DNA from 2 places in the Rhizobium sp. PP-CC-3G-465 genome. Region 2 is predicted to be linked to the other one. Evidence: riboswitches for the same ligand, from Rfam matches in the RefSeq annotation. Region 2 holds a riboswitch; the other holds the start of a gene.

Region 1 (6,825 bases), on a different contig from region 2:
GCCGAGCAGAGCGAAGCTGCGAAAAGCGGCGCTGGCGTTCACGAGCTTTTGAAGCCGGAACTCGATGCCGCCTTCGGTCGTCCGTCCGATATCCTGTTCCACCCCTACCTGTTCGGTTCGCCCTATGGCAGCACGGCGAGCGCCGGCTTTTTCGGCGTTCACGGCTGGCACGATCGCGGCGACATGCTGAAGGCCGTGCTCGAAGGCATCGTCTTCAACCACAAGGCTCATGTGGACGACCTGCGGAGCGTCATGCCGATCACGGAGGCGCGGATTTCGGGCGGCGGCGCGCGAAACCCTGCGCTGTCGCAGATGTTTGCCGACGCGCTCGACCTGCCGGTGCATGTGACCTCGGCGGATGAAGCCGCAGCCTGGGGTGCGGCACTGACGGCAGGGGCAGCCATCGGCCTCTATGACAGCCCGCAGGCCGGCGCACGCCAGACCACGACGATCCTGCGCAGCCACACGCCGGACGCTGAGCGAAGAGCGGCCCTTGCGGCACGGTACACCCTTTACCGCGAGATGGCGGAAGCGATGCAGCCGCACTGGCGGGCCATCGAACGGCTGGCGGAAGGCTCGCGGAAGGCCATCGCGACATGAAAGCCGATGCGCGCCGGGACGAGATCGCCGACTACATCATGCAGGCCGGACAGGCACGCATCGAGGATCTCGTCACGCATTTCGGCGTGTCGCGCATGACGATCCACCGCCATGTCGATCGCCTCGCCCATCAGGGCGTGCTGCGCAAGCTGCACGGCACCGTCACCGTTCAGCCATCCGGCCTTTACGAGAGCGCCTTCCGCTACCGCGAGACCGTTGGCAAATCGGAGAAGGCAGCGCTGGCGCGCGCCGCCCTTGCCCATGTGGAGCCGGGACAGGCGGTGATGCTCGACGACAGCACCACCGGTGCCGCCCTTGCCGACCTTCTCGTCGGCGTACGGCCGCTGACGGTGATCACCAACGGGCTCGTCTCCACCAACAGGCTGATCGACAACGACGAAATCGAGGTGCTCTGCCTTGGCGGCACCTATCACCGCACGTTCAATGCTTTCATCGGCCTGATAACCGAGCGCGCCGTGGCAGCGTTGCGGGCCAACGTGTTCTTCTGCTCGGCCTCGGCGGTGGAAGGCGGCACGGCGTTCATCCAGGATGCGCAGGTGACAAAGGTCAAGCAGGCGATGATGGCCGCGGCCTCGCGCCGCATCCTGCTGCTCGACTCCTCCAAATTCGGCAAGGTAGCCCTGAACGTCTTTGCCGACCTCACGGCCTTCGATGCCGTGCTGGCCACCGACCGGCTGGCAGACAGCGTCCGCGCCGATCTTCTTGCACGCGGCGTTCCCCTCAGCATTACCAAGACAGGCAGGACATCATGAGCGAAACCGTCAACGAGACGCGCTGGCCGGGCGGCATGGCTGAGCGCATGGAAGCGATCGCCAGAACCGGCACCGTCGATGTCGTCATTATCGGCGCTGGCGTCAACGGTGCCGGTCTGTTTCGCGATCTTTGCGCACAGGGGCTCACCTGCCTCATCCTCGACAAGTCGGATTACGGCTCCGGCACGAGTGCCGCACCCTCGCGGCTGATCCATGGGGGGCTGAAATATCTAGAAACGGGCGAGCTGCGGCTGGTCGCGCAATCCACCTACGAGCGTAACCTGCTGCTGCGCAACGCGCCGCATTACGTGAAGCCGCTCGCGACCGTCATTCCAATCTTTTCCTGGACAAAAGGCGTCTGGTCGGCCGTGCGCACGCTCTTCGGTGCCAAGGGAACGCCGCGCAGCCGCGGTGCGCTTCTGATCAAGACCGGGCTTTCGATGTATGACGCCTATGGCGCCCGCCAGCGGGTGATGCCGCGGCACACGATGGCGGGCAAGGCCGCATCGCTGCGCAGCCTGCCGGCGCTGACGCCGCGCATCGTGGCCACCGGCACCTATTACGACGCGACCGTAACGCATCCCGAGCGACTGGTGGCCGAACTGGTGCGCGACGGCCTCGCGGCGAGCCCCACCTCCGCCGCCGTCAATCATGCACGTCTGGAAAGCCGCGCCGGCGATACGCTTATTATTTCCAGCCTGCTCGACGGCGCGCAGTTGCGCGTGAAGCCGAAGCTCGTGGTCAATGCCGGCGGGCCCTGGATCGACACGGTCAATGCGACGCTCGGCGAAACCTCCCGCATGATCGGGGGAACCAAGGGCTCGCACATCCTGCTGCGCCACGATGCGCTGCTGAAGGAACTCGCCGGCCGGATGATCTACTTCGAGGCCGATGACGGCCGCATCTGCCTCGTCTTCGACTATCTCGGCCGCGCGATGGTCGGCTCGACCGACATCAAGGCCGACCAGCCGGACAGCGTGCGCTGCGAAGATGACGAGATCGAGTATCTTCTGGACAGCCTCGGCAAGCTCCTGCCGAAGATGTCATTCGACCGCAGCCAGATCGTCTACACCTATAGCGGCATCCGTCCTTTGCCGGCTAATAATGCGAGCGATCCCGGCCTGATCAGCCGCGATCACGTGACGCCGGTGCTGGAGCCGACGGGAGACCGTCCGTTCCCCGTTCTGTCGTTGGTCGGCGGCAAGTGGACGACCTTTCGCGGCTATGCGGAAGAGGTAGCCGACACCGTGCTGAATCGTCTTGGTCGGACGCGCACGGTTTCGACGGAGGCCATGCCCATCGGTGGCGGGCGCGACTATCCAGGTGACGATGCTGCACGCCACCGGCTGGTGGCCGATATCGCCGCGACATCAGGCCTTCCCCAAGCGCAAACGGAGGCGCTGTTTGCCCGCTACGGAACGACGGCGCGGGCCGTGGCTCAGCACATCGCCGCGTCAAGTGCTGCCCCCCTTCCTGACGCGCCGGACCATGTCGAGGGCGAGATCGATTATCTCGTACGCAATGAGCAGGTGGGACGGCTCGCCGATATCGTGCTTCGCCGCACGGCGCTTGCCGTCACGGGCACGCTGACGCTGCGTCTCCTTCGCCGTATCGCGGAGATTGCCGGGCAGGCGCTCGATTGGAATGCGGCGAGGATAGAGCAGGAGATCGAGAGCGTCAGAGACGAACTCTCGCGACTGCATGGCGTGACCCTGGCTTAGTCGCCGGGGTTCCATCGCTTGATGTGGGCCAATATCTCGAGATCGCCTCGGACAATAAAAAAGGCCGGGGCGAAACCGCACCGACCTTCCTCATTTGCTTTTATCAAGTTGCCAGTACATCCGTGGTCAAATCGACGAAAGCTTGTATCGGACCCGAGAACATCTCTTTTCGAAACGCTCGACCGGTTGCCGATAAGAGAGATATAGGAGCCGAATGTGACGACTTCAAGTCGAAACCGAATTTTCTTCGAAGAATCATTCTGATTGAGATTTTTGGTCCAGGAACCGGCTCAGTGATACGCCGTTTCGCTCGAACCCCTGAGATAGCTGGAGCGGGTGAAGGGAATCGAACCCTCGTATTCAGCTTGGGAAGCTGCTGCTCTACCATTGAGCTACACCCGCCGATGCGCCAGACATCCAACAGATGCGGCGGCGTGTCAATCCTCAAGCGAAAAAACGAGGCTTCGAAACGCGCTTCTCAGCCGCGAAAATGCTTGGAAAGCTTCAAGCCCTGCGCCTGATAGTTCGAGCCGACACCCAAGCCATACAGCCCTTTCGGGCGCTCCATCATGTGTTCGTAAACGAGGCGGCCGACAATCTGGCCGTGTTCGAGAATGAAAGGCACCTCGTGGCTGCGCACTTCGAGCACGGCGCGGCTGCCGGTGCCACCGGCCTGCGCATGGCCAAAGCCGGGGTCGAAGAAGCCGGCATAGTGGACGCGGAACTCGCCGACCAGCGGATCGAACGGCGTCATTTCCGCTGCAAAGAGCGGTGGGACGTGCACGGCCTCGCGCGAGACGAGAATGTAGAACTCATCGGGATCGAGGATGAGTTCGTCGGCGCCGCGGCTGTAGAGCGGCTCCCAGAAATCGTAGATCCCGTGCGCACCCTTGCGGTCCACATCCACCACCGCCGTGTGGTGCTTGCCGCGATAGCCGATGAGCCCGTCCTCGCCGGTCCCCTTCAGGTCGATGGACAGCGCGATGCCGGCGCCGGACACGTTCGGCGTATCGCTCGCCACCAGCGTCTCGGTGCGGTGAAGCTCGAGAACTTCGGTCTCGGTCAGCAGTGCATGGCCCACCCGGAAGCGGATCTGCGACAGGCGCGAGCCGCGCCGCACGATGATGGGAAAGGTGCGCGGGCTGATTTCGAGGTAGAGCGGGCCGCGATAGCCGGCGGGGATCTTGTCGAACTCCTGCGCGCGATCGGTGATGACGCGGGTGAAGATATCGAGCCGGCCGGTCGAGCTTTTCGGATTGGCCGAAGCCGACATCGCGGCGGGCAGATCGAGGCTTTCCATGAGGGGTACGATGTAGACGCAGCCCGTTTCGAGCACGGCCCCTTCGCTCAGGTCGATCACATGCAGCTTGAGGCGATCGAGCTTGTCGGCGACGAGATGTCCCGGACCCGGCATGAAGCTCGCGCGCACGCGGAAGGCCCGGGCGCCGAGCCGCAGGTCGAGGCTCGCCGGCTGGATCTGGTCGTCGTCCAGCGGCCCTTCGCTGAGAAGACGGCCTTGCTCGAACAGCGAAGCGATTGCGCTATCCGCCAGAATGCCCGTTTCGCGCGCCATGCCATCATCCTTTTTTAGAGGCCGACAAAACCAAATACGGCCGATTGACGCAAGCGGGGCGAAGACGTATGGGAACTTATCCCGTGGTGATTTGGCCGGTCGGCTTGCAGCCACGTTAAACAAATGGCTAAAAAGACCGGGCTCGAACCGGTCTGCTTTACGCGACCGGTTTTTTTGTTTCTGGAAGGAGACAATTGATGAGCACGGCAAACAACACATGGCGCCCGGCGACACAGCTCGTCCACGGCGGCACCACCCGCTCCAGCCACGGCGAAACCTCCGAAGCGATCTTCCTGACGCAGGGCTTCGTCTACGAGACGTCGGAAGCCGCGGAAGCGCGCTTCAAGGGCGAGACGGACGGCTTCATCTATGCCCGCTACGGCAGCCCCACCAATGACATGTTCGAAAAGCGCATGTGCCTGCTGGAAGGCGCCGAAGATGCGCGCGCGACGGCCTCGGGCATGGCGGCGGTCTCGGCGGCCATCCTCTGCCAGCTGAAGGCCGGCGATCATATCGTTGCGGCCCGCGCGCTCTTCGGCTCGTGCCGCTGGGTCGTGGAAACGCTGGCGCCGACCTACGGTATCGAATGCACGCTGGTCGATGGCCGGTTCATCGAGAACTGGGAAAAGGCGATCCGCCCGAACACCAAGGTCTTCTTCCTGGAAAGCCCGACCAACCCGACGCTGGAAGTGGTCGATATCGCGGCCGTAGCCAAGCTTGCCGATGCGGCAGGCGCCAAGCTGGTGGTGGACAACGTCTTTGCGACGCCGCTGCTGCAGAAGCCGCTCGAACTCGGCGCGCATGTCGTCGTCTATTCCGCCACCAAGCATATCGACGGCCAGGGCCGGTGCCTCGGCGGCGTCATCCTGTCGTCGAAGGACTGGATCGACGAGCATCTGCACGACTACTTCCGCCACACGGGCCCTGCCCTGTCGCCGTTCAACGCCTGGACGCTGCTGAAGGGCATCGAAACCCTGCCGCTGCGCGTTCGCCAGCAGAGCGAGAACGCGGCGAAGGTTGCCGATTTTCTTGCCGAGCAGAACCAGATCGCCCGCGTGATCTATCCCGGCCGGAAAGATCATCCGCAGGCCGACATTATCGCCAAGCAGATGAAAGGCGGCTCCACGCTGGTCTGCTTCGAGATGAAGGGTGGCAAGGATGCGGCGTTCGCGCTGCAGAACGCGCTCGAGATCGTCAAGATTTCCAACAATCTCGGCGACGCCAAGAGCCTGATCACGCATCCGGCGACGACGACACACAAGAACCTTGCCGAGGACGCCCGCGCCGAGCTCGGGATTTCCGACGGCACAGTGCGCCTCTCGGCCGGGATCGAGGACAGCGACGACCTGATCGAGGATTTCGCTCGGGCGCTCAAGGCCGTTTCGGCCTGAGTCACCTCTTCTGCCATCGCTAAACGCTTGAAAATCGCGCCTCACGGGCGCGATTTTTCTTTGTGCCGCGCTGCAACACACTTTCCGCGGGCGTTATTCTTCGGGAAACCATCTGGCTCTAGAATAGAGCTCAGCGACTGGAAAGGTTTTGCATCATGTATCGCGCGCTGACACGGGACATCGAGGTCACCGTAGAGCCTTATTATCTGGAGGATCAGTCCGATCCCGAAGACGGGCGCTACGTCTGGGGCTACCGGATCCTGATCTCCAACCGCTCCGTCAAGACGGTGCGGCTGATGACGCGCTACTGGCACATTACCGATGAAAACGGGCAGGTGGACGAGGTGAACGGCCCCGGCGTGATCGGCGAGCAGCCGGTTCTCAACCCCGGCGACACGTTCGAATATTCCTCCGGCTGCCCGCTCGATACGCCATCCGGCGTCATGTTCGGCCACTACGCGATGGAGACGCCCGAAGGTGAGACCTTCACGGTGGATATTCCCGCCTTCTCGCTGGATCTGCCCGGCCTCAGCCGCACGCTGAACTGACCCCCGGCCGCAAGAGCCGGGAGCCTATTCGGCAAGGTCTCGCCGGGTCGGCTTACTGCGGACGGACTTCCGTCGCCTCGAAGGTGTAGGTGGTGGAGCAGAACTCGCAGGTCACCGAAATGACGCCATCCTCCACGGTGCTTTCGATCTCCTCCTGGCTGAAGCTGGCGAGGACATCGCGAAGCTTCTCGCGCGAGCAGGCACACTGGTCGTAGACCG
Region 2 (6,825 bases):
GTCGCATCTGGGCTTGAGCGGCGAGGAGAACCCGAACGATCTCTCCGGCGGCGAGGCGCGGCGCGCGGCCCTTGCCCGGGTACTGGCGCCCGAGCCCGACATCCTGATGCTCGACGAGCCAACCAACCATCTCGATCTTCCGACCATAGAATGGCTGGAAGGCGAGCTGCAGAAGACGCGCAGCGCCCTCATCCTCATCTCGCACGACCGTCGCTTTCTGGAGAAGGTCTCGACCGCGACCGTCTGGCTCGATCGCGGCACATCGCGACGGCTCGACCGGGGCTTTGGCCAGTTCGAAGCGTGGCGGGACCAGGTGCTGGAGCAGGAAGAGCTGGAACAGCACAAGCTCGGCAAGCAGATCGAGCGGGAAGAGCACTGGCTGCGCTATGGCGTGACCGCCCGGCGCAAGCGCAACATGCGCCGCCTCGGCGCGCTGCAGGATCTGCGCTCCAACTATCGCGGCCACAAGGGGCCGCAGGGTTCGGTACAGGCCAACGTGTCCGATGCGCAGGAATCCGGCAAGCTGGTGATCGAGGCGGAGAAGATCACCAAGGCCTATGGCGAGCGCATCATCGTTGCACCCTTTTCCATCCGGGTGCACCGGGGCGACTGCATCGGTCTCGTCGGCCCGAACGGCGCCGGCAAGACCACGCTATTGAAGATGCTGACCGGTCAGATGAAGCCCGACGAGGGCAAGGTGAAGCTCGGCACCAATCTCGAGATCGCCACGCTCGACCAGAAGCGCGAGGATCTGAACCTTGAGGATACGCTGGCCAACTACCTGACCGACGGCCGCGGCGAGACCCTGCTCGTCAATGGCGAGCAGCGGCATGTGACCGGCTACATGAAGGAGTTTCTGTTCCAGCCGGAGCAGGCGCGCACGCCGATCAAGAACCTTTCCGGTGGCGAGCGGGCTCGGTTGATGCTGGCGCGCATCCTGTCGCGCCCGACGAACCTTCTGATCCTCGACGAGCCGACCAACGACCTCGACATCGAGACGCTCGACCTCTTGCAGGAGATCGTCGCAGGGTTTGCCGGCACCGTCATCCTCGTCAGCCACGACCGCGACTTCCTCGACCGCACGGTGACCTCCACCATCGCACCGGCCGATCCGGAAGCCCCGGATGGGCGCTGGATCGAATATGCCGGTGGCTATTCCGACATGATGGTGCAGCGCAAGGGCGTGGCCGACGAGCGCAAGCGCGCCGAGAAGGCGGAGAAGGCCCGCCAGACCGGCGCTGCTTCGACCTCCGGTGCCGGTGGCACCGGGAAAGCGGCCAAGGGAAAGCTCTCCTTCAAGCAGAAGTTCGCGCTGGAGAACCTGCCGAAGGAGATGGAGAAGGCGCAAAGCGAGATCGCGAAGCGCGAGGCCGAGATGGCCGACCCCAAGCTCTTCACCAAGAACCCGGCCCGTTTTGCAGCGCTTGCCGCGGAACTCGAAAAGCTGCGCGCCTCCATCGAAACGATGGAGGGCGAATGGCTGGAGCTGGAAATGCTGCGCGAGGAGCTGGAGGGGTAAAGACCCCACAGCGTCCCTGATTCGCGTCATCCTTGATTCGTGGGGGCATCGGGTCTATGACTTGCGGCGTGGTGATTTGGCCGGCCGGCTTGCAGCCACGTTAAACAAGTCGCTAAAGGGCCGTGGGACGATGTTTCGCCCGCTACCCTCCATTTCGGCCGGTGTCGTTATTCCGAGTGAAGCCGATGCCCATCAAGATACCCGATACGCTGCCCGCCTTTGAAACCCTCGTCTCCGAGGGTGTGCGGGTGATGACCGAAACGGCTGCCATCCGTCAGGATATCCGGCCGCTGCAGATCGGGCTTCTCAACCTCATGCCGAACAAGATCAAGACCGAGGTGCAGATGGCGCGCCTCGTCGGCGCTTCCCCCCTGCAGGTGGAGTTCACGCTGATCCGCCTTGGCAGCCACAAGGCGAAGAACACGTCCGAGGATCACCTGCTCGCCTTCTACGAGACGTTCGAGGATGTTCGCGAGCGGCATTTCGACGGGCTGATCATCACCGGTGCGCCGGTGGAGCTGTTGCCCTTCGAGGAGGTGACCTATTGGGAAGAGATGCAGCAGGTCTTCGAGTGGACGCATACCCATGTCCATTCCACGCTCAACATCTGCTGGGGTGCGATGGCGGCGATCTATCATTTCCATGGCGTGCCGAAGCATGCGCTGCGGGAGAAGGCGTTCGGCGTCTACACGCACCACAATCTCAATCCGTCCTCGGTCTATCTCAGCGGCTTCTCCGACGATTTCCAGATCCCCGTATCCCGCTGGACCGAGGTGCGGCGCGGCGACATCGAGACGGTGTCGGGGCTGGAGATCCTGATGGAATCCGATGAGATGGGCGTCTGCTTCGTTCACGAGAAGACCGGCAACCGTCTCTATGTCTTCAACCATGTGGAATATGATTCGACGTCCTTGTCGGACGAGTATTTCCGCGACGTGAATGCTGGCGTGCCGATCAAGATGCCGTACAATTATTTCCCCCACAACGATCCGGATCTGCCGCCGCAGAACCGCTGGCGCAGCCATGCGCATCTGCTGTTCGGCAACTGGATCAACGATATCTACCAGACGACGCCTTACGAGCTGGCGGAGATCGGCAAGGGGCGCTGAGGTTTGCGCGCGCTGATAACGGCGCGCGCTGAAGATTCCGCGATCGACGCGGGGAGACGATGAGGTCGGCGGTGCCTTGGGCGCTGCGACCGGACAAGAGCGAGGACCATATTTTGACCAGCAGCACAGCCATGGAAATTTTCGGCCATCTGAAGACGGGCGAGCCCGTGCACCGCGTGACGATCCGCGGTGGCGGTTTGACGGCGAAGGTCATCTCGTGGGGCGCGGTCATTCAGGATCTGCGCCTGGAGGGCCATGCGGCACCGCTGGTGCTGGGCTTCGAGGCGTTCGACGACTATCCGGCCCACTCCTCCTATTTCGGTGCGACGCCCGGTCGTTCGGCCAACCGCATCGGTCACGGGCGCTTTACGATCGACGGCGAGGACTTCCAGCTCGAGTTGAACGAGAAGGGCGTGACGCATCTCCATGGCGGCAGCGACGGCATTGCCAAGCGTCTCTGGACCATCGTCGATGTCACCGAGGATTCCGTTTCGTTGAAGATCGTCGATCCCGCAGGTCGCGCCGGCTATCCCGGCACCTGCGAGATCAATGCAACCTACCGGCTTTCCGGCCATGGCTGCCTCAGCGTCACCTATACGGCGACGACGGACACCCCGACGATCGCCAATCTCTGCCAGCACACCTATTTCAACCTCGATGGGCGTGCCGACACGCTCGGCCACGACATCATGATCGCCGCCGATCACTACCTGCCGACGAACGAGCAGCAGATCCCGACTGGCGAGATCGCCCCGGTCGAGGGCACGGTGTTCGATCTGCGCCAGATGTCGTCCATGCGCCGGCAGACGGAGGGCGAGAAGGTGCTCTACGACCATAATTTCTGCCTCTCGCCGGAGCGCGGCCCCAAGCGGTCCGCGGCCCTTGTCCGCAGCATCGATTCGGGTGTCGCGCTCGAGGTCCGCACGACGGAGCCCGGCGTTCAGTTCTATTCCGGCTTCAAGCTGAACACGCCCGTTCCCGGTCTCGAAGGCCGCACCTACGGGCCGTTTGCAGGCTTCTGCCTGGAAACCCAGATCTGGCCCGACGCCGTCAACCACGCGGGCTTCCCGAACGCCATCCTGCGCCCCGGCGAAACGCTGCGCCAGGAAACGGATTATATCTTCTCGAAGAGCTGAAACGTCATATTGGTGGCAAGCATACTGTGCCTCGGGGCAGCGAAGGCTGAGCGGTACAAGACCATCTGCTTAGTCTCCGTTGACACTGATCTCATAAACTGACTCTAATGTCTCTGGGAGCCGCTCATGGAAAATCTCATCGGCGTTGGTTTGTATACTCCTGCAGAGGCGGGAAGACTTCTTCGCGTCTCCCCGACAAAAATCTCTCGATGGCTTCTGGGGCACGTCGTCAAAGGCGTCGTGTATCGCCCATTATGGGATCCATCGGTCCACTTTGGAGACGAACGGCTTTATCTCGGTTTCAAGGATCTTATGGAGGCTCGTGTCGCCGACGTGCTTATTCGTGAAGGTGTTTCCGCGATCAAGGTTCGTTCAGCTATTAAGATCGCTAAAGAGGAACTTGGAAAAGACCATCCTTTATCAAGCAATCGCTTTCGCACCGATGGCCGAGAGATATTCCTGAGCATCATTTCAACGGATGAGGAGGGGCAGAAAAGTGAGCGGCTGCTAAATCTCTTCCGAAAGCAGTATGAATTTCAGAGCGTGATTGATCCAATTCTGAAAACAGTTGATTTCACGGAGAATGGAGACCCTAAGCTCTGGTGGCCATCAGGCCGAAAATCAAAGGTCGTTGTCGATCCAGCGCGATCTTTTGGTCAACCGATCGATTCAGTATCAAGCGTTCCAACTGCTGTTCTCGCAGCGGCGGGCAGACAGGAAGGTATTGCCGTTGCGGCATTGTCTTATGCGGTAGAGCGGAGTTCAGTTAAGCGCGCTATAGAGTTCGAAAGCGCGTTGTGGCAGCGGGACGCGGCGTGAAGGTCTTTTTCGATAACTGCACCGCGCCAGTTCTCGCATCAACTCTGCATGGCTTTATCAGTCACTACGGTCACTCGGCCTTCCACATCAAAGATGTTCCCGGACTCGCTAGAGGCAGAAGTGCACCCGACGTTGACTGGATTGAGTTATTACGCTCAGCACAAGATACCTGGATTTTTATTTCCGGAGACGGGCGTATCTTGAGGAATCCGCCGGAACGTGTGGCGCTTCGTTCCTCGGGCCTCCATGGCTTCATACTGGCGCCAGCCTACCAAAAAAACCCAATGCACATGAATGCAGCTCTGCTCATCAGTCGATGGCCTGACATCGAGCAGATCACCCAGATCCTATCGGCTCCGTCAATGCATGAAATCCCGATGGGAAAAAGTACAAAGCTTAGGGCACTGCCTCTTTAGCTTCGCTCTACCATAGCAGAATACTCTCAAGAGGGAAAATGGAGCGGGTGAAGCGATTCGAACGCTCGACCCCAACCTTGGCAAGGTTGTGCTCTACCCCTGAGCTACACCCGCTCATCAACCAAGGTCCGGGGGTAGTCGGTGGACCGTGGCGTCGCCGTTTTCGTTGGCGACGGGCGCTATATCGCTCAGCCGATTTGGAAATGCAACAGGGAAATGACGGGCGTGGAAAAAATTTGCCGAAATTTCTTCTAACCAATTGAATTTGCGTGTTTTTGCATTGCAGTTTTTTACCGGGCCGGATGTGCCGGACGTCGCGATGTCGCGACGGAACATCTTGCAGACGTGTCTCAGCGATTGCGTCTCGTGTCGGCGCTTCGTAATCACATGGGGAGCAGAGACAGGAGCCCAAGACATGACGGACGTGCAGCCGAAGACGGCAGAGGATCTTTTCCGCTTTCTCGACGATCTCGGGATCGCCCACCACACGAAGCGGCATGCACCGGTGTTCACCGTGGCCGAATCGGTATCGCTACGCGACGAGATTCCCGGCGGGCATACGAAGAACCTGTTCGTGAAGGACAAGAAGGACAATTACTTCCTCCTGACGGTGGAGGAGCATGCGACGGTCGATCTGAAGACCGTGCACACGCTGATCGGTGCCGCGAGCAAGGTCTCCTTCGGCAAGCCGGAGAAGCTGATGGAGTATCTGGGCGTCATTCCCGGTGCCGTGACCGCGCTCGGCGTCATCAACGACCATGCCCAAGCCGTCACGCTGGTGCTAGATTCGGACCTGATGCGCGAGGAAATCGTCAACTGCCATCCGCTGACGAACGACGCTACGACATCGCTGGCGTCGAAGGACCTGATCCGCTTTGCCGAGGCGACGGGGCATGTGCCGCTTGTCTTGAAAGTCACGGCCTGACATACGATCTTTGAGGGCAATGGCCGGAGCACATCCGGTAAGGACGAGGATCGGGGCTGCGCATGGTCCCTGCAAGGAGCATTCGATGAGCGGCAACAATCCCTATTCCGGTTCCTACGGCAGCCAGATGAGCGCGACGGCAACCTATGGCGGCGCGCCTGCAACGGTCTCGCCGTCGCCGGCAGCCGTTGTGCCTGCAACGAGCGGTCCACTGATCTCCGACACGACGACGGCCACCTTTACCCGCGACGTGCTGGAGGCCTCTCGCGGCCTGCCGGTGCTGGTCGATTTCTGGGCGCCCTGGTGCGGCCCCTGCAAGCAGCTGACGCCGATCATCGAGAAGGTGGTGACGGAAGCGGGCGGGCGCGTGAAGCTCGTCAAGATGAACATCGACGATCACCCCTCGATCGCCGGCCAGCTCGGCATCCAGTCCATTCCCGCCGTTGTCGCCTTCGTTGACGGCCGTCCGGCGGATGGTTTCATGGGTGCCGTTCCGGAAAGCCAGATCCGGGCCTTTATCGAGAAGATCGCAGGTCCCATGATCGACGATCAGGCAGCAGAGATCGAAGCGGCGCTTGCCGAAGCGAAGCAGCTGCTGGACGCGGGCGACCTGCAGAATGCCGGCGGCATCTTCGCCTCCGTGCTTCAGGTCGAGCCGGAAAGCCTGCCGGCGCGCGCCGGGCTTGCCGAGGTGATGATTGCATCGGACGCGCTCGATCAGGCGCGCGAGATCCTGTCGGAGCTTTCCGACGAGCAGAAGGCCGATCCGCAGGTCTCCGCCCTTCTCAAGCGGCTCGATCAGATCGACGAAGCACGCAAGCTGGGCGACCCCAAGGCGCTGGAAGCTGCCCTTCTTGCCGATCCCGACGATCATGCCGCCCGGCTGAACCTTGCCAAGATC

Evidence for each region. Region 2 has a riboswitch for S-adenosylmethionine ahead of metA (homoserine O-acetyltransferase MetA). Riboswitches for the same ligand answer to the same signal wherever they lie in the genome.
Region 1: it holds a riboswitch for S-adenosylmethionine, as region 2 does, so the genes downstream of both, C8J33_RS10060 (O-succinylhomoserine sulfhydrylase) here and metA (homoserine O-acetyltransferase MetA) in region 2, are expected to answer to the same signal.

What each region holds. Positions count from the first base shown of each region.
Region 1 is NZ_SLYH01000001.1:2,127,366-2,134,190, forward strand. Features, by position in the region: gene C8J33_RS10035 (FGGY-family carbohydrate kinase) at 1-600, shown strand, start outside; gene C8J33_RS10040 (DeoR/GlpR family DNA-binding transcription regulator) at 597-1,373, shown strand; gene C8J33_RS10045 (glycerol-3-phosphate dehydrogenase/oxidase) at 1,409-3,094, shown strand; tRNA gene C8J33_RS10050 (tRNA-Gly) at 3,423-3,496, opposite strand; gene C8J33_RS10055 (2'-deoxycytidine 5'-triphosphate deaminase) at 3,573-4,667, opposite strand; SAM riboswitch at 4,741-4,819, shown strand; gene C8J33_RS10060 (O-succinylhomoserine sulfhydrylase) at 4,865-6,058, shown strand; gene apaG (Co2+/Mg2+ efflux protein ApaG) at 6,214-6,606, shown strand; gene C8J33_RS10070 (Hsp33 family molecular chaperone) at 6,659-6,825, opposite strand, start outside.
Region 2 is NZ_SLYH01000003.1:120,051-126,875, reverse strand. Features, by position in the region: gene C8J33_RS14830 (ABC-F family ATP-binding cassette domain-containing protein) at 1-1,519, shown strand, start outside; SAM riboswitch at 1,578-1,655, shown strand; gene metA (homoserine O-acetyltransferase MetA) at 1,705-2,628, shown strand; gene C8J33_RS14820 (aldose epimerase family protein) at 2,760-3,764, shown strand; gene C8J33_RS14815 (hypothetical protein) at 3,891-4,583, shown strand; gene C8J33_RS14810 (hypothetical protein) at 4,580-4,999, shown strand; tRNA gene C8J33_RS14805 (tRNA-Gly) at 5,039-5,113, opposite strand; gene C8J33_RS14800 (prolyl-tRNA synthetase associated domain-containing protein) at 5,415-5,924, shown strand; gene trxA (thioredoxin) at 6,010-6,825, shown strand, end outside.